Regions from separate parts of the Brachybacterium sp. P6-10-X1 genome, predicted to be linked through region 3. Evidence: riboswitches for the same ligand, from Rfam matches in the RefSeq annotation. Region 3 holds a riboswitch; each other region holds the start of a gene.
The links. A riboswitch is a leader RNA that binds a small molecule or an ion and turns the genes downstream of it on or off. The one in region 3 is predicted to bind thiamine pyrophosphate.
Positions count from the first base shown of each region.

Region 1: linked by a shared signal. The riboswitch ahead of BH708_RS15795 (TenA family protein) and the one ahead of BH708_RS08220 (YkoF family thiamine/hydroxymethylpyrimidine-binding protein) in region 3 are both predicted to bind thiamine pyrophosphate.
Region 2: linked by a shared signal. The riboswitch ahead of BH708_RS00250 (ECF transporter S component) and the one ahead of BH708_RS08220 (YkoF family thiamine/hydroxymethylpyrimidine-binding protein) in region 3 are both predicted to bind thiamine pyrophosphate.
Region 4: linked by a shared signal. The riboswitch ahead of thiM (hydroxyethylthiazole kinase) and the one ahead of BH708_RS08220 (YkoF family thiamine/hydroxymethylpyrimidine-binding protein) in region 3 are both predicted to bind thiamine pyrophosphate.

Region 1 covers NZ_CP017297.1:3,521,816-3,527,288, forward strand. Annotated here, with positions in the region: gene BH708_RS15770 (iron ABC transporter permease) at 1-229, opposite strand, end outside; gene BH708_RS15775 (sulfite exporter TauE/SafE family protein) at 600-1,322, shown strand; gene BH708_RS15780 (helix-turn-helix transcriptional regulator) at 1,307-1,711, opposite strand; gene BH708_RS15785 (NupC/NupG family nucleoside CNT transporter) at 1,880-3,238, shown strand; gene BH708_RS15790 (TenA family protein) at 3,250-3,912, opposite strand; gene BH708_RS15795 (TenA family protein) at 3,909-4,616, opposite strand; TPP riboswitch at 4,750-4,842, opposite strand; gene BH708_RS15800 (homocysteine S-methyltransferase family protein) at 4,899-5,473, opposite strand, start outside.
Region 2 covers NZ_CP017297.1:61,164-66,636, forward strand. Annotated here, with positions in the region: gene BH708_RS00245 (ATP-binding cassette domain-containing protein) at 1-437, opposite strand, end outside; gene BH708_RS00250 (ECF transporter S component) at 415-996, opposite strand; TPP riboswitch at 1,043-1,150, opposite strand; gene BH708_RS00255 (hypothetical protein) at 1,173-1,745, opposite strand; gene BH708_RS00260 (M13 family metallopeptidase) at 1,742-3,772, opposite strand; gene BH708_RS00265 (hypothetical protein) at 3,833-4,720, opposite strand; gene BH708_RS00270 (ADP-ribosylglycohydrolase family protein) at 4,793-5,473, shown strand, end outside.
Region 3 covers NZ_CP017297.1:1,796,775-1,802,247, forward strand. Annotated here, with positions in the region: gene BH708_RS08210 (ATP-binding cassette domain-containing protein) at 1-603, opposite strand, end outside; gene BH708_RS08215 (ECF transporter S component) at 593-1,228, opposite strand; gene BH708_RS08220 (YkoF family thiamine/hydroxymethylpyrimidine-binding protein) at 1,225-1,950, opposite strand; TPP riboswitch at 1,990-2,099, opposite strand; gene BH708_RS08225 (protein-L-isoaspartate O-methyltransferase) at 2,194-2,769, opposite strand; gene BH708_RS08230 (MBL fold metallo-hydrolase) at 2,779-3,504, opposite strand; gene BH708_RS08235 (helix-turn-helix domain-containing protein) at 3,788-4,783, opposite strand; gene BH708_RS08240 (SDR family oxidoreductase) at 4,887-5,473, opposite strand, start outside.
Region 4 covers NZ_CP017297.1:1,935,188-1,940,660, forward strand. Annotated here, with positions in the region: gene thiE (thiamine phosphate synthase) at 1-532, opposite strand, end outside; gene thiM (hydroxyethylthiazole kinase) at 529-1,368, opposite strand; TPP riboswitch at 1,360-1,457, opposite strand; gene BH708_RS08890 (calcium:proton antiporter) at 1,894-3,150, shown strand; gene BH708_RS08895 (dienelactone hydrolase family protein) at 3,252-4,001, shown strand; gene BH708_RS08900 (glycine betaine/L-proline ABC transporter ATP-binding protein) at 4,483-5,473, shown strand, end outside.

The DNA of each region.
Region 1 (5,473 bases), 1.7 Mb from region 3:
GCAGCGCCGCCCCGCAGATCGCCAGGCACGCGCCGACGGCTGCGCCCATCAGCACCCGCGGCAGGCGCACGGCCCGGATGATCGCGTCGGTCGCGGGATCCGCCGCGGGAGCGCCGGTCACCCCGAGGTGTCCGGCGATGACCTGCGCGGTCGTACCCGGCGGGATGGGCACTGGGCCGATGCCCACGCACAGCACCAGGCTGACCGCCGTCGCGACGGCGAGCAGCACGAGCAGGATCGTCGAGCGTCGGGTGCGGGCACGGACGCCGAGGGGGTCGCGATCGCTGCGAGGGCCGCGGGAGCCCGGAGGGGTGCGGCCTGCCGGCCCGGCAGGGGTCGGAGGCTGCGGGCCCGACGTCCGCGCTCTGGTGGTCGGTGTCGACACGGGGGTCCTTCCGACGGTGATACTTGAAGGATCCTACAAGAATGCGAGCCGGCCGGCTGCCTCGGCTGCTCCGCGTCGACGGGCACGCGGGACAGGGGTCCTCGGATCCACGGGCTCGCGCTCGCCGGGCCCGCTGGCTCCACCGTGTCGGGCCCGTAGGCTCCACCGTGAAGAGCCCGCAGGCTCCATCGTGTCGGGCCCGTAGGCTTCAGTGATGCCCGTCCTCGACCTCGCCCTGCTGGCCGTGATCATCGGGGTGGGCGCCGGATTCCAGCGCCTGACCGGTATGGGATTCGCCCTGGTCGCCACGCCCTTCCTGGTGCTCACCCTGGGGCCGCTCGAGGGGGTGCTGGTGACGAACCTGTGCGGCATCGTCTCCGCCCTGCTGAACCTCGCCCTCGTCCACCGGGACGTCCAGTGGCGACGCCTGGCCCGCTTCACCCCGTTCTCGCTGGTGGGGATCGCCGGGGGAGCCGTCGTGCTGCTGGTGCTGCCCACCGACCCGCTGGCGATCCTGGTGGGAGTGCTGATCCTGCTCGCGATCGGGGTGACGGTGCTCTTCCGGTCCGGGGACGTGAGGGACTCGCTGCCGGTCAGCTCCGGGTTCGGCGCCGCCTCCGGGTTCATGAACGTCACCGCCGGGGTGGGCGGACCGGCGCTGGCCCTCTACGCCGTGGCCACCGGATGGAGCCACCGGCACTTCGCGGCCTCGGCGCAGGCGCACTTCGCCCTGATCAGCATCCTCTCGCTGGCCGCCAAGGGGTCCCTGCCCTCGATGCCCGGTGCCGGCTGGACGGTGACCATCCTGGCCATCCTGATCGGGATCGGGGTCGGGGAGCGGCTCGCCGGACGCTTCGCGGAGCGCACCCTGATGCGCCTGGTGATCATCCTGGCGACCGCCGGCGCGGTGATGACGATCGTTCAGGCGCTGGTGTGAGGACCGTGGTGATGGACGCCGGGAAGGTGGTCCGAGCCGAGCTCGTGCAGCAGGTCATGGGCGAAGCTGTCGGTCAGGTCGTAGCGCACCTCGCGCCCTGAGCGCTCCGCCCGCACCCATCCGGCATCGCGCAGCAGCGCCAGCGCGTGGGAGGTGGTCGAGTCGCTCGCTCCGATGGCGCGGGCGATGTCCGAGCTGCGCACGCCGGGGTGGGCATGGATGCAGAACAGGATCCGCAGGCGCCGCGGGTCCGACAGCAGCATCATCCGCTCGGCCAGCTGCTCGAAGCCGTCGACCGCGGCCAGCAGGGACCTGAGCTCGCCGACGAGCTGCTCGTCGGGGAGACCGTCGTCGTCGGCCCGCACGTGCACAGGATGGGCGGCGTCCATGGGGCCAACCTACCCGGCGTCGGCGGCGAACCGGTCGGGGACCGGCGCATCTGCTGGAGTCGGCGACCGGTGCCCACGGGCCTGTGGACCCTACCCGGGCGCGTGCCCTCTACACTGTCGCGGACGACCGCGCCCGTGTCCCCTATCTGTCTCTGCGAGGTGAGCGCGATGATCGACCTGCTCTGGGGGATCGGAGGGATGGCAGGCCTCCTGCTCATCGCCGTCGCCCTGTCCAGCAATCGCCGGGCGATCCGGCTGCGCACCGTGATCGGAGCCTTTGCGCTCCAGCTCGGGCTGGGGGTGATCGTCCTGTACTGGGGTCCCGGCCAATGGGCGCTGGGGAAGGTCTCGGCCGGGTTCCAGGCCGTCATCGACACCTCCGGCGAGGGCATCGCCTTCCTGTTCGGGCCGCTGCTGCCGGCCGAGGGCGAGGGAAGCATCTTCGCCCTCCAGGTGCTGCCGGTGATCGTCTTCTTCGCGTCGCTGACCGCGGTGCTCTACCACTGGAAGATCCTGCCGAAGATCGTCGAATGGCTCGGCGGCGGGCTCGGCAAGATCCTGGGCACCAGTTACGCCGAGTCGGTCAACACCGCAGCGAACATCTTCGTCGGCCAGACCGAGGCGCCGCTGGTCATCCGCCCATACATCAAGCGGCTCTCGCGATCGGGGCTGTTCGCGGTGATGGTCGGCGGCCTCTCGACCGTCGCCGGCTCCGTGCTGGTGGGCTACTCGCTGCTCGGCGCTCCGCTGGAATACCTCATCGCCGCCAGCTTCATGGCCGCGCCCGGCGCGCTGCTGATGGCGAAGATCCTGATGCCGGAGGACGATCCCGAGGCCGTCGCCCGCGAAGCCGCGTTGGTCGCGAGCAGCAGCCACCGGACGAAGAGGACGATGGCCGCCGGGAGCGCGGCCGGCGCCGGGACCGGGGCGGACGCCGGGACCGTCGTCGACGGCGAGGAGCGCGACGAGGACGACAGCTCCGACGACGAGGACGACCTCGAGGAGCTCTCCTACAGCAACGTCATCGATGCCGCCGCGGGCGGGGCGGCGGACGGCCTGAAGCTGGCGCTGAACGTGGGCGCCATGCTGCTGGCCTTCATCTCGCTCATCGCGCTGATCAATCTGCTGATCGGTGTGGTCGGCGGCTGGTTCGGCGCCGGGGACCTGACCTTCGAGCAGATCCTGGGGTGGCTGTTCGCCCCGGTCATGGCGATGATCGGCGTCCCCTGGGACGAGGCCGTGGCCTCCGGCAGCTTCGTCGGCCAGAAGATCGTGGTCAACGAGTTCGTGGCCTTCGCCGACTTCGGTCCGCAGATCGACTCCTTCAGCCCCAAGACCGCCGCGATCATCAGCTTCGCCCTGACCGGATTCGCGAACCTCTCCTCGCTGGGCATCCTGCTGGGCGGCCTCGGCGGCCTGGCCCCGGAGCGCCGCTCCGAGATCGCGCAGCTCGGGCTGAAGGCGATTCTCGGCGGCACCCTCGCCAATCTCATGAGCGCCACGATCGCCGGTGTCATGCTGGCGTGACCGTGGGGGAGTCAGCTCTCGTGGCTGTCCAGCGCCTGTTGCCAGAATGCGGTCTCCAGGCGGGTCGCTGTGCGGAAGATGTCCACGAGCTCCTGGAACCGTCGTGCCAAGAGCGGCCCGTCAGCCTGCGCATCGAGGTGCTCGCGCGCTGCCCGGGCCGCGCCCTGGAAGTCGGCCCCGGCGTACTCGCCGATCCAGTCGCGGTAGGGATGATCGCGCGCCCCGTGCAGGCGCGGGGCGAGCCGTGTGCCGATCTCCGCGTAGCCGATGGTGCACGGAGCCAGGGCCACCTCGAGGTCGAGCGGTCCGCCGGAGTTCCCGCAGTCCAGCACGTAGCGGGTGTAGGCCACGGTGGCCTGCTTCTCCGGCGCTGCCTCGAGGCTCTCGCGATCGATGCCCCAGGACTCCGTGAGCCGCACGTGCAGGGCGGTCTCGTCGAGGACCGCCCCGAGCGCGTCGGCCGAGCGCTGGATGTCTGCCAGGGTGCGCGACTTGTAGGCGGCCAGCGCGTTGGCGCGGGCGAACTGGACCAAGAAGAGGTAGTCCTGGACGAGGTAGTCCCGGAAGGCCTCCAGCGGCAGGGTGCCGTCCCCGAGCTGCTCGACGAACGGATGGAGCGTGTAGCGGCGCCACTCCGCGGTGACGTCGTTCTTCAACGCGTCGAACAGGGTCATCGGGCGCCTCCCGTCGAGGCGTCGGGAGCGGCCGACGCGGCGGGAGCACCGACCGCCCCGAGAGGCCGCGCGTAGGCTTGGTCGAAGAAGTCCAGCTCGAGCTGCACGGCGCGTTCGAAGCGTGCCCGCGCGGCGTCGGCGCGGCCGGGGCCGACGCGGTCCAGCTCGCCGCGCAGCAGGGAGACGAGCTCCACGAAGGCGGGGTTGTCGTGCAGAGCGATCCATTCGGCGTGCACGAAGCTCTCCGGCCGGGGGCGTGGCGCCGCCTGCGCCCAGTCGAGGTACAGCCACTCCGTCACCAGCAGCACGGCCAGGATCTCCGCGTAGTCCCGGCTCGCGGCCGCCTCGTCGAACAGAGCGAGGAACCCTGCGGTGGCCGGGGTGTCGGGGATCCGTGCGCGCTGCTGCTCCGTCACGCCGAGCGACTCGAAGGCCCGCAGGAAGAAGGTGTTCTCGTCCCCGGCGACCTCGCCGGCGAAGCGGGCGAGGCGAAGACGGGCGTCGAGGGTGTCGGCCGTGGCCACGGCCGCTCCCAGCAGGGCCAGGAAGCGGTCGAGGAAGCGATGGTCCTGGACCAGGTATCCCGCCATGACGTGGTCCGGGATCTCGCCGGTGTGCAGTTCGCGGACGAAGCGATGGCCGACGGCGCGGGACCAGGTGGGTTCGCTGCCCTCACGCAGGGCGCGGGTGAAGCTCGTGCTCAACAGAGTCTCCTCGGGGTGGGGTTCCCGGTGCGGCTCTCGCAGCCGGGACGACCGGGGCACGCCGAGGAGTCGCCCGCGGACCGAGCCGTCGACCCGGTGCGGTGCGGTGCGGAGCAGCGGCGTCCGATGCGATGACGCTCATCCATGACATCCCTCCGCGAGTGCGAACTCGTTCAGGTTCGGCGGGTGTGATCTCAGCCCCGGCGGGGCACCCCGTGTCGTCCAGCCACCATAGCCCGTCGGCCCGTCGGCCCGTCGGCGCGTCAGCCCGTCGGGCTTGCCTCAGGCGCGGTCGCCCAGGCCCACGATGTGCTCGGGCAGTCGCTCGTTGCTGCCGTACATGAAGTGGTTCTCCATGCGCTCGGAGAAGCGGCTCGCCTCGGTGGTCCGCCCCACGGCCTCGGCGACCTCCCGGATGTGGATGGGGGCGGCGCCGCAGCACACGCCCAGATAGTTCACGCCCAGGTCGAACGCCTCGCGGGCGAAGGCCCCGATCTCGTAGCGGTTCGTCAGCAGCGGATCCAGCGCGGTGGGGAACGTCCGCCCGTGCGGGGAGGGGACGGAGGCGCGGACGTCGGAGAGGTTGAAGAAGGTGGGCTCCTCGGCCGTGGTCCGGTACGGGATCGGCAGCGCCCCCACGTGGCAGGAGACCGCCTCGCGGATCTGCTGCAGCCACGGCAGCATCGTGGCCGGTCCGCGGAAGCAGTTCAGTCCCACCACGTCCGCCCCGCCCTGCTCGAGACGCCGGGCGGTCTCGACGATCCCCACCCCGTCGGCCATCTCCTGGAACGCCATCGGAGCGAGCGTCAGCACCACCGGCAGTCCGGAGGCCTTCGCGACCTCGAGCGCCGTCAGCG
Region 2 (5,473 bases), 1.7 Mb from region 3:
TGGCCGCCGCTGGTCTCGAGCGGTGCCCGCTCGGGATCCAGGTCCACGCGCGCCGCCGGGAGGGCGGCCGCGACCCGCTGCCGGATCGCAGGGCGGGGCAGGGCCGCGTTCTCGGGGCCGAAGGCGACGTCCCGCCGGATCGATGCGGCGACGAGGGCGTCTGCGGGATTCTGCAGCAGCAGGCCGTGCGCTCCGGGTCGATCGGGCGCCCCCGGCGCTCCCGTCCCCTCGCCGGTCTCCGGATCGAGCAGGCCGGCCAGGGCGCGCAGCACGGTCGATTTCCCGCTGCCGCTGGCCCCGGCCAGCAGCACCCGCTGACCGGCTGGGATCACCAGATCCAGCCCGGCGATCGTCGGCTCGGCGCGGGTGTGGGGCCGCCACGTGAGGCCGGAGAGCGTGAGCTCCCCGGCCATCTCAGGCTTCGGTGGCGCGGACATGCTCACGTCCCGCCGGCAGCGAGTCCACGGCGCCGGTCGCCGCCAGGGCGCGGGAGGCGGCCCAGCCCAGACCGCCGGCCAGCACGGCCCCGGAGAGCAGGAAGAACCCCAGCATCGTCACCGAGTACGCCCAGCTCATCTCGGGGTAGTAGGCGATCTTCTCCCAGCCCCATTCCAGCAGGGCGGAGAGCATGCCGCCGAGGACCGCGACAGGCAGGGTGAAGCGGCGGTAGCGGGCCAGCGCGAACGCCAGCTCGACCCCTCCGCCCTGCATCAGCCCGGAGACCGCGGTGCCCCAGCCCCACTGGCTGCCCAGCAGCATCGAGACGACCGCGGCGATCATCTCGGCGAGCAGGGCGGCGCCCGGCTTGCGGACGATCAGGGCCGCCAGCACGGCGGGCAGGAACCAGATCCCGGCGAGCAGGCCCTCGGCGGGTTTGAACGTCGCCGTCAGCGGGCCGATCAGGGTGTACAGCTGCCCGTAGCCCAGGAACGCGACGCCGAAGGCCGCCCCGATCAGCACGGTGACCAAGAGATCGACGGTGCGAAAGCGTGTCATCACTTCTCCTTCCACGAGCGGAAGGGGCGCGGGACGCCGTCGGCGCCTCGCGGAAATCCCGACTCCCTACGCCGGTGTGAGCCGGATCAGGTTCGAGGGTCTGCGCCGGATCGCGCACTCTCAGCACCGTGGTGGTGCTCCCCTGTCAGCGGATGACCGTGGGCCAGTCTATCCCGTCAGCGCCGGGAGCGGATCGCCTGGTCGATCGCCTCGGCCGTGGCGTCGACGTCCTCGGGGGACAGCAGGTAGTTCGTGCCGGAGCGGCCGATGATCTCGACCATGGTGCCGGCGCGGGTGACCATCATCCGGTGCGGCTGCTGCGTCTGCCCGGTGGTGAAGATCTTCCGGTCGCCGACGGGAGCCAGCTCGGGGCGGGTGGAGGAGGTCGCCTTCCCCCGGCGCCAGCCGTAGCCGCCGAGGGTCACGCCGACCGTGTTCGCCGCCAGGGTGCGGTACTGCACGGTGCGGAAGTCCTCCAGCGGCCAGCTGGGCCGCGGCAGGAAACCGCCGAGGCTCACGGTCACGCCGCGCTCGTCGACGAGGAAGCGGCAGTGCTGGCCCATCCAGGTCCACAGCGTCAGCAGCGCGAACAGGCCGGCGATCACCACGGCGGCCAGCAGGGAGCTGCGAGAGGCCATCAGGAGGGTGACGATCACGCCCGCCAGCGCGGTGAGGCCGATGCGGGTCCACCCGACCCCGGAGGGCCGGGTGGTGCCGACGTAGAAGGGAGCGTCCGGTCTGCCGCTCACCAGATCGCCACCCGGTCCTCGGGGGCGAGATACATCCCGTCGCCCGCGTGCACGTCGAAGGCCTGGTGGAACTCCTCGAGGTTCGAGACCACGGTGTTGCAGCGGAACTCCATCGGGGCGTGCGGGTCCACGGCGAGGCGGCGGATCGCCTCCTGGGGGCGGTTCTTGCCGCGCCACACCGTCGCCCAGGACAGGAACACCCGCTGCAGCCCGGTGAAGCCGTCCAGGACCGCGTCGGCGTCGTCCGGCGTCCGGCTGCCGCGGTAGGCCTTCAGTGCGATCGAGAGCCCGCCGAGGTCACCGATGTTCTCGCCGATGGTGAGGGCGCCGTTGACGCGGTGGACGTCATCGAGCTCGCGCGGGGAGAGCTCGGAGTACTGGGCGATGAGGGCGGCGGCGCGGGCGTCGAAGGCCTCGCGGTCCTCGTCGGTCCACCAGGAGACGAGGTTCCCGTCCCCGTCGTACTTGGAGCCCTGGTCGTCGAAGCCGTGGCCGACCTCGTGGCCGATGACCGCGCCGATGCCGCCGAAGTTCACGGCGTCCTCGGCCTCCGCGTCGAAGAACGGCGGCTGGAGGATGGCGGCGGGGAAGACGATCTCGTTGGCGCCGGGGTTGTAGTAGGCGTTGACCGTCTGCGGGGTCATGTGCCATTCGGTCTCGTCGATCGGGCCGCCCACCTTCGCGTATTCGAAGTCGGCGTCGAAGCGGCGGGAGGCGCGCACCGTGGCGACCAGGTCGCCGGGGACGATCTCGAGGCCGTCGTAGGTGCGCCAGTGCTCGGGATAGCCGATCTTCGCGGTGAACTTCTCGAGCTTGGCCAGCGCCGTCGAGCGGGTGGCCGGGGTCATCCACTCCAGCGTGGTGATCGAGTCGCGGTAGGCGTCCATCAGCGCGTCGACCAGGGTGGTCATGCGCTCCTTGTGGGAGGGCGGGAAGTGGCGGGTGACGTACTCGCGGCCGACGGCGAAGCCCACGGCGCCCTCGACGAAGGCGACGGCGCGCTTCCAGCGCTCGCGCAGCTCCTCGGCGCCGGAGAGCACCTTGCCGGAGAAGGCGAAGTCCTCCTCGACCAGGGCCGCGCCCAGGTACGGGGCGTAGGCGCCGACGGTGTGCAGTGCGAGCCAGGTCCGCAGCACGGCCAAGTCCTGGCCGGCCAGCAGCTCGGCGGCGGCGGAGACGAACTCCGGCTGGCCGATCGAGACCACCTCGACGGCCGCGGCGGGCGCCCCGGAGCCCTCGAAGTAGGCATCCCAGCAGAAAGCCGGCGCGAGCTCGCGGCGCTGGGCGTCGTCCATCGGGTTGTAGGACTTCTCGCGGTCGCGCAGGCGGACGACGTCGACATGGCAGGCGGCCAGGCGGCTCTCGAAGTCCATCACCGCGCCGGCGAGCTCCTCGGCTCCGCCGGCGAGCAGACCGTCCCGGCCCGGCAGGCGGGCGATGCGCGCGAGGTTCGCGAGGTGGGCCACGTAGGCCTCGCGGATCTCGGCGTAGTGCTCTTCGCGGTAGTAGGACTCATCGGGCAGGCCGAGCCCACCCTGGTGGAGCTTGACCTGGTAGCTGGAGGAGTCGTGGTCGTCGGTCCAGACGTAGGCCAGCAGCGCGCTGGTCCCGGAGTCGGGGGCGGCCATGGTGCGGGTGATCGCCGGGAGGTCCGCGCTCGCGCTCACGGTGGCCAGGAGGTCCTCGAGCGGGGCGATGCCGGCGCTCTCGATCGCCTCGGTGTCCATGAACATGCGGTACAGAGCGCCCACGCGACCGTGATCCGTGGTGGGGGCGACGGCGGGGTCCGCGGCGTCGACCTCCTCGGCGGCCTCCTCGATGATCTCCCGGACCCGCTCCTCGGAGAGGTCGCGCAGCTGGTGGAACGCTCCGTCGCTCGACCGGTCCGCCGGGATCTCGTGGGCGGCGAGCCAGCGGCCGTTGACGTGGCCGAAGAGGTCGTCCTGGAGGCGGACGGCGAGGTCGACCTCGCCCAGCGAGAGGCCGGAGTGGCTGGTGGACGAGAGGGCGGTGGGGGCAGTGGTCATCATCGGCTCCTGCGGGGTCGTGGGGTGGGGTGGGTCACGCGGGTCATCGGGGCCGGCGGCTCAGAGCCCGACCAGCCCGAGCGAGGCGAGGGCCAGGGTGAGCAGGCCGATCCCCAGCGGGGCGTAGGCCCAGGGGGTGCGCGAGCGCTCCGCGGGCGCGCGGCGCTGCAGCACCAGCGTGGACAGGCCGGAGCCGATCGACAACACCGCGGTGCCGATCACGAGCACCGGGGAGAGGATCACCAGCACGGTCGCGCCGATGTGGAAGGTGACGGTGCCCACGACGTCCAGCAGGCGCATCAGCACGGCCCCGCGGGCCCCGACCCGTTCGGACAGCAGGGTGGCCACGGCGTCCTGGGACCACTCCGAGGGTCGGGCGATGCGGCGCCGGGTGGAGACGGTCTGCGCGGTCGCCAGGGCCAGCCACACCAGGGCGGCCCCGGCTCCGACCCACACGCCGAGCTCGGCGCGGATGTCGGCGGGCCACAGCAGCAGCGCCAGCAGCACGGCGGCGACGCGCAGCACCTCTTCCAGGATGCTGCGCACGGCGAGCAGCCCCGGGTTCACCGCCAGCTGCTTCCGGGTCCGGGCGACGAACATGCTGGTCACCACGAGGGCGGCGAGATGCGCGGCGCCCAGACCGATGCCCAGCAGCAGCGCGGCGGGGCTGGTGGGAGCCAGCGGCAGGATCGCCAGCAGCAGGACCACGCCCAGCACGGGCAGGAGGAGTGCGAGGATCGACAGACCCTTGACCAGGTCCTGGACCAGGTCCGCCCCGGTCGGCGGATGTTCGTGGTCGCTGTGGTCGTGCGGGTCCCCGTGTCCGTGCGGGTCGCTGTGGTCGTGCGGGTCTCCGCCCTGGGGGTCGTTCTCGGGCGCGGCGCCCGCGGGGACGTCGGTGCGGACGTCGGCAGGCTGGTCCGTGGACCTGCCGGGGATCTCGGTCATGGGGCTCCTTCGATGTCCCCTCCAGGGTACTGGGATCAGGGAGCGCGGAAGCGGGTGTGGAACGATGATCACGTGAGCACACACGCGGCGATGACGACGGACACCGGGCTGACCCCTGAGCAGCGACGGCGCGCGGCGGGATCGGTGGTCGCGGCCGCGACCGGTGATGCGCTCGGCGCCCCCTACGAGTTCCAGGCCCCGGTGGTCGACTCCGAGGACATCGACATGATCGGTGGCGGGGTGCTCGGCTGGCAGGTCGGGGAGTGGACGGACGACACCGCCATGGCGATCGTGGTGCTGGAGGCCGCGATCTCCACGCCCGACCGTCATGACCTGCGGATGGAGTCCGCGCAGGACCAGATCGCCCGCGAGTGGTACTCGTGGTCGCTGGGCACCCCGGACATCGGCACGCTCACCTCGCAGGTGATCCGCCGCGCCGCGGAGTCCGCTCGCGACAGCGGCCACTACGCCCCGCGTGCGGCCGACTTCCGGGCGGCGGCGCTCGCCGCGCACGAGGAGCTCCCGGCCAACGCCGGCAACGGATCGCTCATGCGCACCCACGCCGCCGTGCTGCCGTACCTGCTGTCCTCGGACGACGACGCGGCCGAGGGCATAGAGGTGGTGTGCCGTCTGACACATGTGCACCCCGACACCACCGAGGCCTGCCTGCTGTGGGGCTTCGCCGTGCGCCACGCGATCCTCACGGGCGAGATCGACGTGCGCTGCGGGCTGTCGCGGTTGTCCGAGGACCGC
Region 3 (5,473 bases):
CTTCGGGCCGGCGACGGTCGCCGCCGCGAGAGCCACGCGCTGCAGCTCGCCGCCGGACAGATCGCGCGTCCGCCGGGGCTGCAGGTGCCCCGCCGCGACATGGCGCAGCGCGGAGGCCACCTGCGTCCCGATCCGTGCCCGGGGCACGCACCGGTTCTCCAGCGGCAGCGCGATCTCGTCGGCGACGTCCGGCAGGCACACACCGTCGGCCGGGTCCTGCCCGAGATATCCGACGACGTCCGACAGGGCGACGACCCCGTCGGCCGTCGGGTCCCGCCCGTCGATCCGCAGCCGTCCGCGGAGGCGTGCGCGCACATGGGACGGCACGGCGCCGGCCAGCGCCAGCAGGAAGGTGGACTTCCCCGCGCCGGAGGGCCCGAGCAGGAGGATCTGTTCGCCCGCCCGGATGGTGCCGGTCCAGGGCCCGACGCCGTCCCCCGAGGGGAGGATGACCTCGACGTCCTCCGCCCGGACCAGCGGCCGGCCCCCGTCCCCGTCCTCCGACCTCTCGTGGGCGCTGGCCGCGCCGTGATCCGCGCAGACCGCAGGGGCGCGGTCGACGTGCGGTGCGCCGCCGCACGCCGACGGCGCCTCAGTGGACACGGCGAGCGGGGGCGGCGTCCTCGGACCCCTGCGAACCGGTGCTCCTGCGCGCGGCGCCGATCGCGAAGTTGTCGAGCACCCCGGTGCGCACGAGGGCATCGACCAGGACCTTGGCGAGCAGGCCGCCGAGCACGAGGCCGGAGAGGACCTGCATACCCAGACGCAGGGCGAGGATGTCCTGCCCGTACCAGCCCATGCGCAGCGCGGTCCAGAAGAAGACGAGACCGGCGCCGAGCACCCCGGAGACGGCGAAGGTGCCCCATCCGAACCGGCGATACCGGGTCAGCGCGAAGGGCAGCTCGCTGCCGATGCCCTGGAGCGCCGCGGACACCAGCAGCAGCGGGCCGACGGGACTGCCGAGGAACACCACCTCGACCACGGCCGCGAGGACCTCGGCGATCACGCCGCTGAAGGGCCGACGGATGATCGCGACCGCGACGGGCCCCACCAGCAGCCAGGACCCGGCCAGGACGTGCTGGGCGAGGTCGCCGGCGGGACCCATGGCGATCGCCAGACCGTTCCAGGCCTGGACGAACACCCAGTACAGGAAGCCGAAGGTGATGCCGAGCACCACCATCAGCACGATCTCGCGCAGGTCCATCCGTGCACGGGCGGGGGCGCTCATCGCGTCCCCGGACCGAGATCGCGCACCTCGTGCGACGGGCTGTTGAGACTGAGCGTGAGATGGCTGGTCACGTGCTGGACGCCGCGTCCCACGAGCACCCAACCGGCGAGCGCGGTCGCGAGGACGTCCCCGAGGTCGCCCTCGAGACGGGTCACGAAGTGCTCGGAGCCGCGGAAGGTGCCCAGCTCCCGGGCATGGTCGATCGCCGCGTAGATGTCTCGCATGTGATCGGGGGCGGTGCCGTCCCCGGTGTCCTGGTCGGCCAAGGGGTACAGCGCCCACTCGGCGGTGGCGAAGCGTCCGGTCCGGCGCGGGGGCGGGACCTCGGCACGTCGTGGTCCGGCGCCGCCGGGCAGCTCGCAGACGACCTCGCCAGGGCAGCCGCGCGACAGGTGCACGGTCAGCGTGGCGTGGTGCTCGGTGCGGGCGAGGCCCTCGCCGAGGTCGATCAGCCAGCGCAGGAGGTCCGCCTCGTGACCTCCGACGTAGGTGGAGACGTCGCCGGTCTCGCGCACCAGCGAGCTCTCGTCGAGACCGGAGAGCGTCTCGCCGAGGATCCGGGCGTAGTCGTCGGCCATGACGCCGGCAGTGACCCGGGCACCGACCCCGAAGCCCAGCGGGGACTCGGCGGGGTCCGCGGAGACGGACGAAGCCGACCCCTCACCCGGGGCGGCGGAGGACGCGGGGGAAGCGGACGATGCAGCAGCAGCAGCGGTGGTCACGATCCGTGCCTTTCACGACGCGGCACGGACGCACAGCGGCTCTCGCCCTGCGGAGACTCCCTGCGCCGGCATGATCCGGATCAGGTTCTACGGTCGGAGTCGGAGTACTCCCTCTCAGCCCGGCTCACCGGGCTCCCGTGCACACGGCCACTGTAACCGCCGGCCGGAGCGCGCCGCACAGACCGTCCGCCGCCGCTGCGACCGGGAAGCCGCCGGCGCCCCGTCAGTCCTCGTCAGCTCTCGTCAGTCCTCCACCAGGGGGACGAAGCGGAACGCTCCGTGCTCGGTGTCCCGCAGCTCGTCCCCTCGGCGTTCGACGCGGCGCATCGTGGGGCCCACCGGGATCACCATCACCCCGCCGTCGGCCAGCTGCTCGACCAGGTCGTCCGGGAGCTGCCGCGCCTCGGCGGAGACCAGGATCCGGTTGTAGGGGCCGTCCTCTGGGGCGCCCAGCACACCCGGGCGGGCGAGCCGGATCTCCGCCACGCCCGCGGTGTCGTCGGCGAGGAGGGCCTGTCGCGACGGTTCGATGAGCGCCTCCTGGCGCTCCACGCCGATCACCCTCCCGTCGGGTCCGACGAGGTGCGCGAGCAGCGCCGTCGTCCACCCCGAGCCGGATCCGAGGTCGAGAACCCTGGCGCCGGGCGGGACGTCGAGCAACCGGAGCATGGCTCCGACGGTGAAGGGCTGCGAGTTCGTCTGGCCGTGGCCGATGGGGAGCGGAGCGTCCTGGTCCGCCCGATCGCGCTGGTCCTCGGGCAGGAACCGGGCCCGCTGCACCGCCCGGAAGGCGAGTTCCACGGCGTCGTCGCGTCCCATGACGATCCGTCAGCCTGCGGGGATCTCGACGACGCCGTCGGCCGGCCAGTCGCGCACCTCGGTGCTCCCGGGGGCGAGGTTCGTGGACTGGCGCAGGAAGATCGGTCGGCCGACGTCGCTGGCGATCGCCTCGTGCACGGGCAGGGCGAGGACAGGGCGGACGCTGCGCAGGAAGTCGATGGTCTCGGACATCTTCGACCACGGCGCGACGACCGCGAAGGCGAGCACGTCGATCCCGTGGAACTCGGGGACCGGCTCGAGGGAGTCCCCGGTGATGCCGAGCCGTGGGCCGTCCCCGGCGGTGAGCACCAGGCCCGTGTTGCCCACCCGGGGGATGTCGGGATGGATGATCGCGTGCTGGCCGCCGACGGCCCTGATCCTCAGGGCCGGGTCCTCGCCGACCGGCGGGAACTCGTGGGCGACCCCGGCGCTCAGCGGGAGCAGACGCTCACTGCCGATGGCCGGGGCGTCCTCGGCCGGCTCGGCCAGCTGCGTCGCGGTCTCCGGCTCGGCGATCACGATCGCCCGAGGACTCGCGGCGAGCGCCTCGGCCAACAGGGCGCGGTCGAGGTGGTCGGGATGCTGGTGGGTGATCGCGACGGCGTCGAGGCCGCCGAGGATCCCCAGGCCCAGCGCCCGCACGGCCTGCCCGCTGAAGCCGCCCGGATCGACCAGGAGTCGTCTCCCGGCGGTCTCGACGAGCAGGCAGGAATGGACGAGGTGACGGATCTTCATCGCTGCCTCCGGCATCGGTGGACTCGGACACGTCGAACCTAACGCGCTTCGCCTCGGGACGCGAGGGCTCGGGGCACGCAGGCATCGGCGGACGCAGGCATCAGCGGACGCAGGCATCAGTGCGAAGGGGCCGAGGACCGGCATCGTTCGAGGGAGAAGTATTCTCCGGCTGATTCACGCACAGCAGCGATCGCATCTCGTGCCACCGGCGCCCGGTCGACCGGGGAACCGGTCCTCCGGACGTCACGTCGAGGTGGTCAGCGCTGCACGGCAGACAGATCCGTCACGACATGCCCGGCGAGGACCCTGCTCTGGACCGTGGCGACGTCGAGGACTGGGTGCGCCGCTGGGGTATACCCCGGAGCGACAGCTGGACGGCTGTCGTGAGTGTGCGTTGACCGGGACTTGTCTTCCGGTGTGCACACGCCTTCGACGGGGCTTTCTGGATCCAGCTCGCGAGCAGGGCGAGCGCCGCTTGCGAATCGCTGCCCGGCTCGGTCGTGTAGATGTACAGCACCTGCGAGGCGTCGCCAGGGAGAGACAGACTCTCGAACTGCAACGAGACCTCGCCGATCACGGGATGGTCGAGTCGTTTGACGCCATGGGTGCGCTGATGCACGCGGTGTGCGGACCACCAGCGCCGGAACTCGGGGCTCGCGATGGACAGCTCTCCGACGAGTTCGTGCAGGCCCCGGTCGTCGGACGCCGAGGCGGAGTCCAGACGCAGTGCTTCGACTGCGTTGCGAGCTTGATCCTCCCAGTCGATGAACAGGCTCCGAGCACCCTCGTCCAGAAACATCCAGCGGGCGTAGTTGCGATGAGAGGCGGGCATCGAATCGAAGTCCGCGAACAGGGCTCGAGCAAGGGTGTTGGAGGCGAGGACGTCCGTGCGTCGCCCCAGGATCAGCGCTGGCTGCGTCGTGAAGGAGTCCAGCAATTGGTGGAGCCCCGACCGCGCGCGCTGCACCATAGGGCGCGTGCGGGTGGCGGGAGCGCTGGCGGCATCGAGGAGGGCGTGAAGGTAGACCTCGCCCGCCTCGTCGAGATCGAGCGCGCGGATCAGCGCGTCGACGACCTGGGTCGACGGCGTGAGCTTTCTGCCCTGCTCGAGGCGCGTGTAGTAGTCGGTGGAGACCCCGGCCAGCAGGGCGACCTCTTCCCGGCGCAAGCCGGGCACGCGCCGGATCCGTCCGTCAGGCAGCAGCCCGGTCTGCTCGGGTTCGCGGCTGGCGCGTGCGCGGCGGAGGAACTCGCCCAGCTCGTGGTGCGGCGTGCTCATGTGCCCATCCTTCCACCAACGGGCCGCTGAGCTCGCGGCCCAGGCCGGGCCGAGGAGGGTGGCCGGCGCCACGCCACGCCGGAACGTCGGCCATCCAGACAGATCAACGAACGTAATCCGTGCTGTGCGCGAGCCGGCGGCCGGTGAGGACCTCTGCCTTCAGCGAGTCGGCCTTGCTCTCGGCGAGATCCGAGGAATCTGAGCCGAGCTGCTGGCGCAGCGGACCGCTCTCGCGTTGAGCGATCGCGACGAGCGCCTCGGCCGCTTTGGCCGGATCGCCGGGCTGGGTGCCCGACATCGCCTTATGCGCTGCGATCATCTCTCGAATGGCCGGGTACGCGTCCGTGAAGGCATCGGTCAGCGCGAGGGAATCGTCGGTCAGGAAGGAGGTGTCGAAGTATCCGGGCTCGATGATCGTGACGCCTATGCCAAGATCGGCGACCTCTGCAGCCAGCGCCTCGGACAGTCCTTCGACGGCGAACTTCGCCGCGCTGTACAGCCCCCAGCCAGGGAACGCGACCAGCCCGACGATCGAGGAGAGGTTGAGGATGTGACCGCTTCTCGCGGCGCGCATCCGGGGGAGGGCGGCGCGGATCACGTTCCAGGTGCCGATCAGCTGCACGTCGATCATGGCGCGAACGGCCTCGGTGCTGGTCTCCTCGACAGCGCCGAGGATGCCGTAACCGGCGT
Region 4 (5,473 bases), 140 kb from region 3:
TCCGACGGGCCGCGGCCCACGGGGCGAGGCAGGCGGCCAGCCCCTCGAGGCCGAGCGGTGCGGCGGCGTCGGTCTTGGTGTCGGTGGCGCGGATCGGGCCGATGCCGAGCATGTCGGCCGACCCGTCGGCCAGCGCCTCCTCCACCTGGTCGGGAGTCCCGGCGGACACGCCGATCATGAGGTCCTCGCCGAGGATCTCGCGGGCACGGGAGGGCGGCACGTCGTCCTGGCCCACATGGAGGTGGCAGCGGGTCTGCTCGGCGACGGTGAGCCGGTCGTCGACCACCAGCGGGATCTGCGCCGCACGGGGCCCGAGCTCTGCCCGGAGCACCTCGCGACACTCGCGGACCAGCGCCACCAGGTCGGCATCGGTGGCGTTCTTGTCCCGCAGCTGGATCATGCCCGCCCCGCCGCGGACGGCTGCCAGCACCACAGCAGGCACGGCGTCGATCCCGCCGGACAGCTCCGAGTCGGTGACGTGGTAGAGACGCAGGTCGGTGGCGTGGGCTGCGCGCAAAGAGGGTCGCATCATGCCGTCGCTCCGGCCGGGCCCTCCTGGATCTGCACCAGGGTCACGACATCCTCGGGAGTGAGGGTGTCCAGGGCGTCGAGCCAGGCGACGGCGAAAGTTCCGACGCCGCGGGCCTCGCGGGCGGCGACGGTGCCGGCGGCGCCGAGCAGGGCGTGGGCGGCCAGCACCGCGTCGTGCGCGGTGAGGTCGCTGCCGCGGAGGGCGCCGAGCAACGCCGCGCAGACCGCGCCGAGGGAGCAGCCGGTCCCGATCACGCGGGGCATCAGGGCGTCCCCACTGGTGAGGACCGTGGAGCGGTCGGCGGAGAGGATCGCGTCGCGCTCCCCGGAGACGGCGATCACGGCGCCGCTGCGGCGGGCGAGATCACCGCCGGCGCGCAGGACGCCCTCGACGGAATCGGTGGCGTCGACGCCACGGCCGCCGGCGCTATCGCCCGCCAGGGCGGCGATCTCGGAGGCATTGCCGCGGATCGCGGTGGGTCCGAGGGCCAGCAGCTCGTGGGCGAGCGGGGTGCGCACGGGCAGGGAGCCGACGGCGACCGGGTCCAGCACCCACGGTGTGCCGGCCTCCGCGGCGGCGCGGGCCGTTGCGGGCATCGCCGCAGCCTGGTCCGGGGACACGGTCCCCACGTTGATCAGCACTCCGTCGGCCGCGCCGGCGAAGACGGGCGCCTCCTGGGGATGGTCGACCATCGCCGGGGCGGCGCGGACGGCCAGCAGGACGTCCGCGGTGATCTGCTGGACCACGGTGTTGGTGAGGCACTGGACGAGGGGGTCGCGTTCGCGCAGGACCTCGAGGGCGTGCCGGAGTCGGATGCCGGGCGTGCTGGCAGTCATGGGTGACGATCCCTTCGCAGGCGTTGACCAGGGCAGGTTCGACGGGTGTGCTCTCAGCCGTCACCTCGACGGCACCCCGTGTCACTGGTCGGCGACTCTAGCAGCAGCCCGATACCTGCCGACCCCCGGCACGGGACCGCCCGGTCGTCGACCGGTGTGCCGACCGGCGTGCCGCGTGGGGCCGAGCGGTTCCTGCCCGGGTGTCGACCGGATCCCGGCCCCTACCGGTCGGGCGCCACCCGTGAACACATGACGCTTCCTTGACCTTTTTTTGACTATTTGACAGGCTGTCCCGAGTGCCCGCACACCACGGGACCGAAGACGTCTGTCAGGGGACCTCGGCGCGGTCCGGTCACACGACCGGCCGCGCCGCGGTGACGGTCAGGTCGCTCACCAGCGCTTCCCCGCTCCGTCCCCGGTCGCTTACCGTGGGAGCCGCGCCGCCCTCGGACCGGTGGCGCCGTGGCCGGGACGACCCGGCCGACGGGACCCCGGCGAGGACGGCCTCGGAACAGGACGCCACCCATGCCGTCACCCGACCGCTCCTCCGCTCCCACCGGTCGCACCCTCATCGCCGCGATCCTCACCCGGGACGCGCTCTCCCGCCTCGTGCTCGGCTGGGCCTCCGTCGCCGCCCTCACCGCGCTCGCCCCGGATCCGGGGACGTCCTCCGGCACGGTCCTGCTCCTGCTGCTGGCCGCGATCGTGGCGGTCATCATCGTCGCCGCGGGCGGCGTCGTGCAGCAGGCCGAGGCTCTCGCGCGCCGGCTCGGCGACCCCTACGGCACCCTCGTGCTGACGCTGTCCATCGTGGTGATCGAGGTGGTGCTGATCGCCGCCGTGATGCTCGGGCCCGGCGAGCACACCACCATCGCCCGGGACTCCGTGATGGCGGTCTCGATGATCATCCTGAACCTGGCGCTCGGGATCTGCGTGCTGGTGGCCGGCATCCGCCACGGCGACCTGCGGGCGAACCGCGTGGGTGCCTCGACCTACCTGGTGCTGCTCGTCGCCCTCGGCGGTCTCGTCTTCGCCCTGCCGGCGCTGATCGGCCGCGGCGGATCGTTCACCACGGTCCAGGCTGTCGTGGTGGTCGTGGTGGTCGTGACGCTGTACGGGTTCTTCCTGTGGCGGCAGGCCGGGGCACAGGCCGGGGATTTCCAGGAGATCGAGGTGCCCGTCGGCACCGCATCGCCGCGCACCACCGCGTCGCCGGCCCGCCGCGGCACAGCCTCGCCGGCCCGCCGCGGCACAGCCTCGTCGGCCCCGGCCGGCGCCGAGCCCTCCGCCTCGGACGCCGCCGGGATCACGCAGGTGCTCGCGACCCATCGCGCCGAGCTGCTGTCCCGGACGGCCGTGCTGGTCGCCACCGTGCTGCCGATCGTGCTGCTCTCCCATCACATGGCGTCCCTGCTGGACGAGGGCCTCGCGCGGCTCGGGGCTCCCGCAGCGCTCGGCGGGGTGCTCATCGCGATGATCGTGTTCACCCCGGAGACGATCACCGCGGTCCGGGCGGCGCTGGGCGGGGAGATCCAGCGGGTGGTGAACCTGTGCCATGGCGCCCTGGTCTCGACCTACGCCCTGACGATCCCCACCGTGCTGGTGATCTCGCTGCTCACAGGTCAGCAGGTGGTCTTCGCCGAGTCCGGTGCGAACCTGCTGCTGCTCGGGGCGACCTTCGCGGTCTCGGCGATCTCGGTCGCCGCCGAACGCGTCACCGCCGTGCACGGCGCCGTCCACCTCCTGCTGTTCGTGCTCTACGCGCTCGCACTGTTCGCCTGACCCCTTCCTCCCCGCGCGGGAGCGAGAACCGGGCGACCGCCGCACGTCGCCGAGGATCGGCCGACGCCGCGCGACGGGAAGCACCCGGCTACGCTCGAGGGATGAGTGCGACGACGTCTCAGATCCCCACCGATGCCGGTGACCTGCCCGGGCTGCTCTGGCTCCCCGAGAACCTCGAGCAGCCGGTGCCCGGCCTCGTGGTGCTGCAGGAGATCTTCGGACTGTCCCCGTACATGCAGCAGCGCTGCGCGGATCTCGCGGCCCTCGGGTATGCGGTCCTCGCCCCGCAGCTGTTCGCGCGCCTTGACCCACCGGTCGTGGGCGTGGAGGACGGGGACGACGCCGAGGCCTGGCTCGCCGAGGGCATGGCCCTGGCCGAGCGCCTGCCGTGGGAGCGCGCCGAGGCCGACGCCCTCGCCTCCCTCAACGCGCTGCGGGCGCAGGGCGCCGTCGAGACCGAACGGGTCGGCGTGATCGGCTTCTGCTACGGGGGCGGCCTGGCCTTCGCGGCCACCGCTGCTGCGACGCTCGAGGGTCGCGCCCCCTCGGTGCTGGTGAGCTACTACGGCTCCGCGCTGCCCTCCCTGCTGGAGCAGGCGGCCCATGTGAGGGTGCCGAGCCTGCACCACATCGGCACCGCCGACGACTTCATCCCCCTCGGGACGGCCCAGCAGATCCGCGAGGCGGTCACCGCCGGCGGCACCCGGGACCAGGTGCGCTTCGAGCTCCACGAGGGCGCCGGCCACGCCTTCGACAACCCGCATCCCTTCGTGCATCACGCGCCCGCGTCCGAGGAGGCCTGGCAGCAGACGGTCGGCTTCCTCGCCGAGACCCTGCCGACGCGGCCCTGACCCGACGCTCCCGATCCCCGCCCCGCCCCACGCGCCATCGACCCGGCCCGCCGCCGACCCACCCCGGTCGGCCGGCCGCGAACGCCCGGCCCCATCGGGCCCCACCCCTCGACGACGCGGAAGCCCCTCGTCGACGACGTGCGCCAGGTCATCCCCGACCGCCCTGCGTGCCGCGGACATGCGCACGTGATCGAATAGTTATCTCCAGATTGTCGGACAGTCCGGACATCCGATCGGTGGTGCGAGCCCTGCGCTCGTCATCCCAGGCCATACGGCTTTCCAGAACGTCTCCGCTCTGCTATCACCCCCTCCCGGGCAACCCCCGTCAGGGGACAAAAGCCCTGTTCCTGGGCACGAACCATTTGCCGAGGCCCTGGGGAAGGGCGATCATGAGGTTCGGACCGGTGTCCTGCACGTCGGGGGAACAGGCAGAGAGGAGTCGGTCCGCACCTGCCGAACGTCCACCGACGAAGGAGCCCACGTGCCACCAGTCATCACCGCCGACGGCCTGTACAAGGTCTTCGGCCGACGGCCCGCCCGCGGAGTGGAAGCACTCCGGCAAGGCCGGGACCGCGCCGAACTGCGCGAGGAAGGCCTCACCGCTGCGGTGATCGATGCGAGTTTCAGCGTCGAGCCCGGTGAGAACTTCGTCGTCATGGGGCTGTCCGGATCCGGCAAGTCCACGCTGATCCGCATGGTCAACGGTCTGCTGCCCGCCAGCGCCGGCGAGCTGCGCATCGGCGACGAGGTGCTCTCGGCCATGTCCCCGGCGAAGGTGCGCCAGGTGCGTCGCGCCCGCATCTCCATGGTCTTCCAGCATTTCGCCCTGCTCCCTCATCGCACCGTCGGCGAGAACGCCGCCTACGGGCTCGAGGTCAGCGGCGTGAACCGGGCGGAGCGCCAGAAGAAGGCCGCCGACGCCCTCGAGATGGTCGGCCTGAAGGGCTGGGGCGGATATCGCCCGGACAACCTCTCCGGCGGCATGAAGCAGCGCGTGGGCCTGGCCCGCGCCCTGGCCGCCGGCACCGACATCATGCTCATGGACGAGGCCTTCTCCGCCCTGGATCCGCTGATCCGTCGCGACATGCAGGATCAGTTGATCGACCTCCAGCAGAAGCTGGAGAAGACGGTCCTGTTCATCACGCACGACCTCAACGAGGCCATGCGCATCGGCGATCGGATCGCCATGATGCGCGATGGACGGATCGAACAGATCGGCACCTCCGACGAGATCCTCAACGAGCCCGCCAACGACTACGTGGCCCGCTTCATCCAGGACGTCGACCGCTCCCGCGTGATGACCGCGGCGAACATCCTCGAGCGGCCCAGCGAGACGCTCGGCGAGGATCACGGCCCGCGCACCGCCCATCGCATGCTGCGCGAGACCCAGAACTCCTGGCTGGTCGCCCTGCACCGTGACCGCACCCCGCGCGGCGTCCTGTGGGAGGAGGACGTCGCCGAGGCGGTCAGCA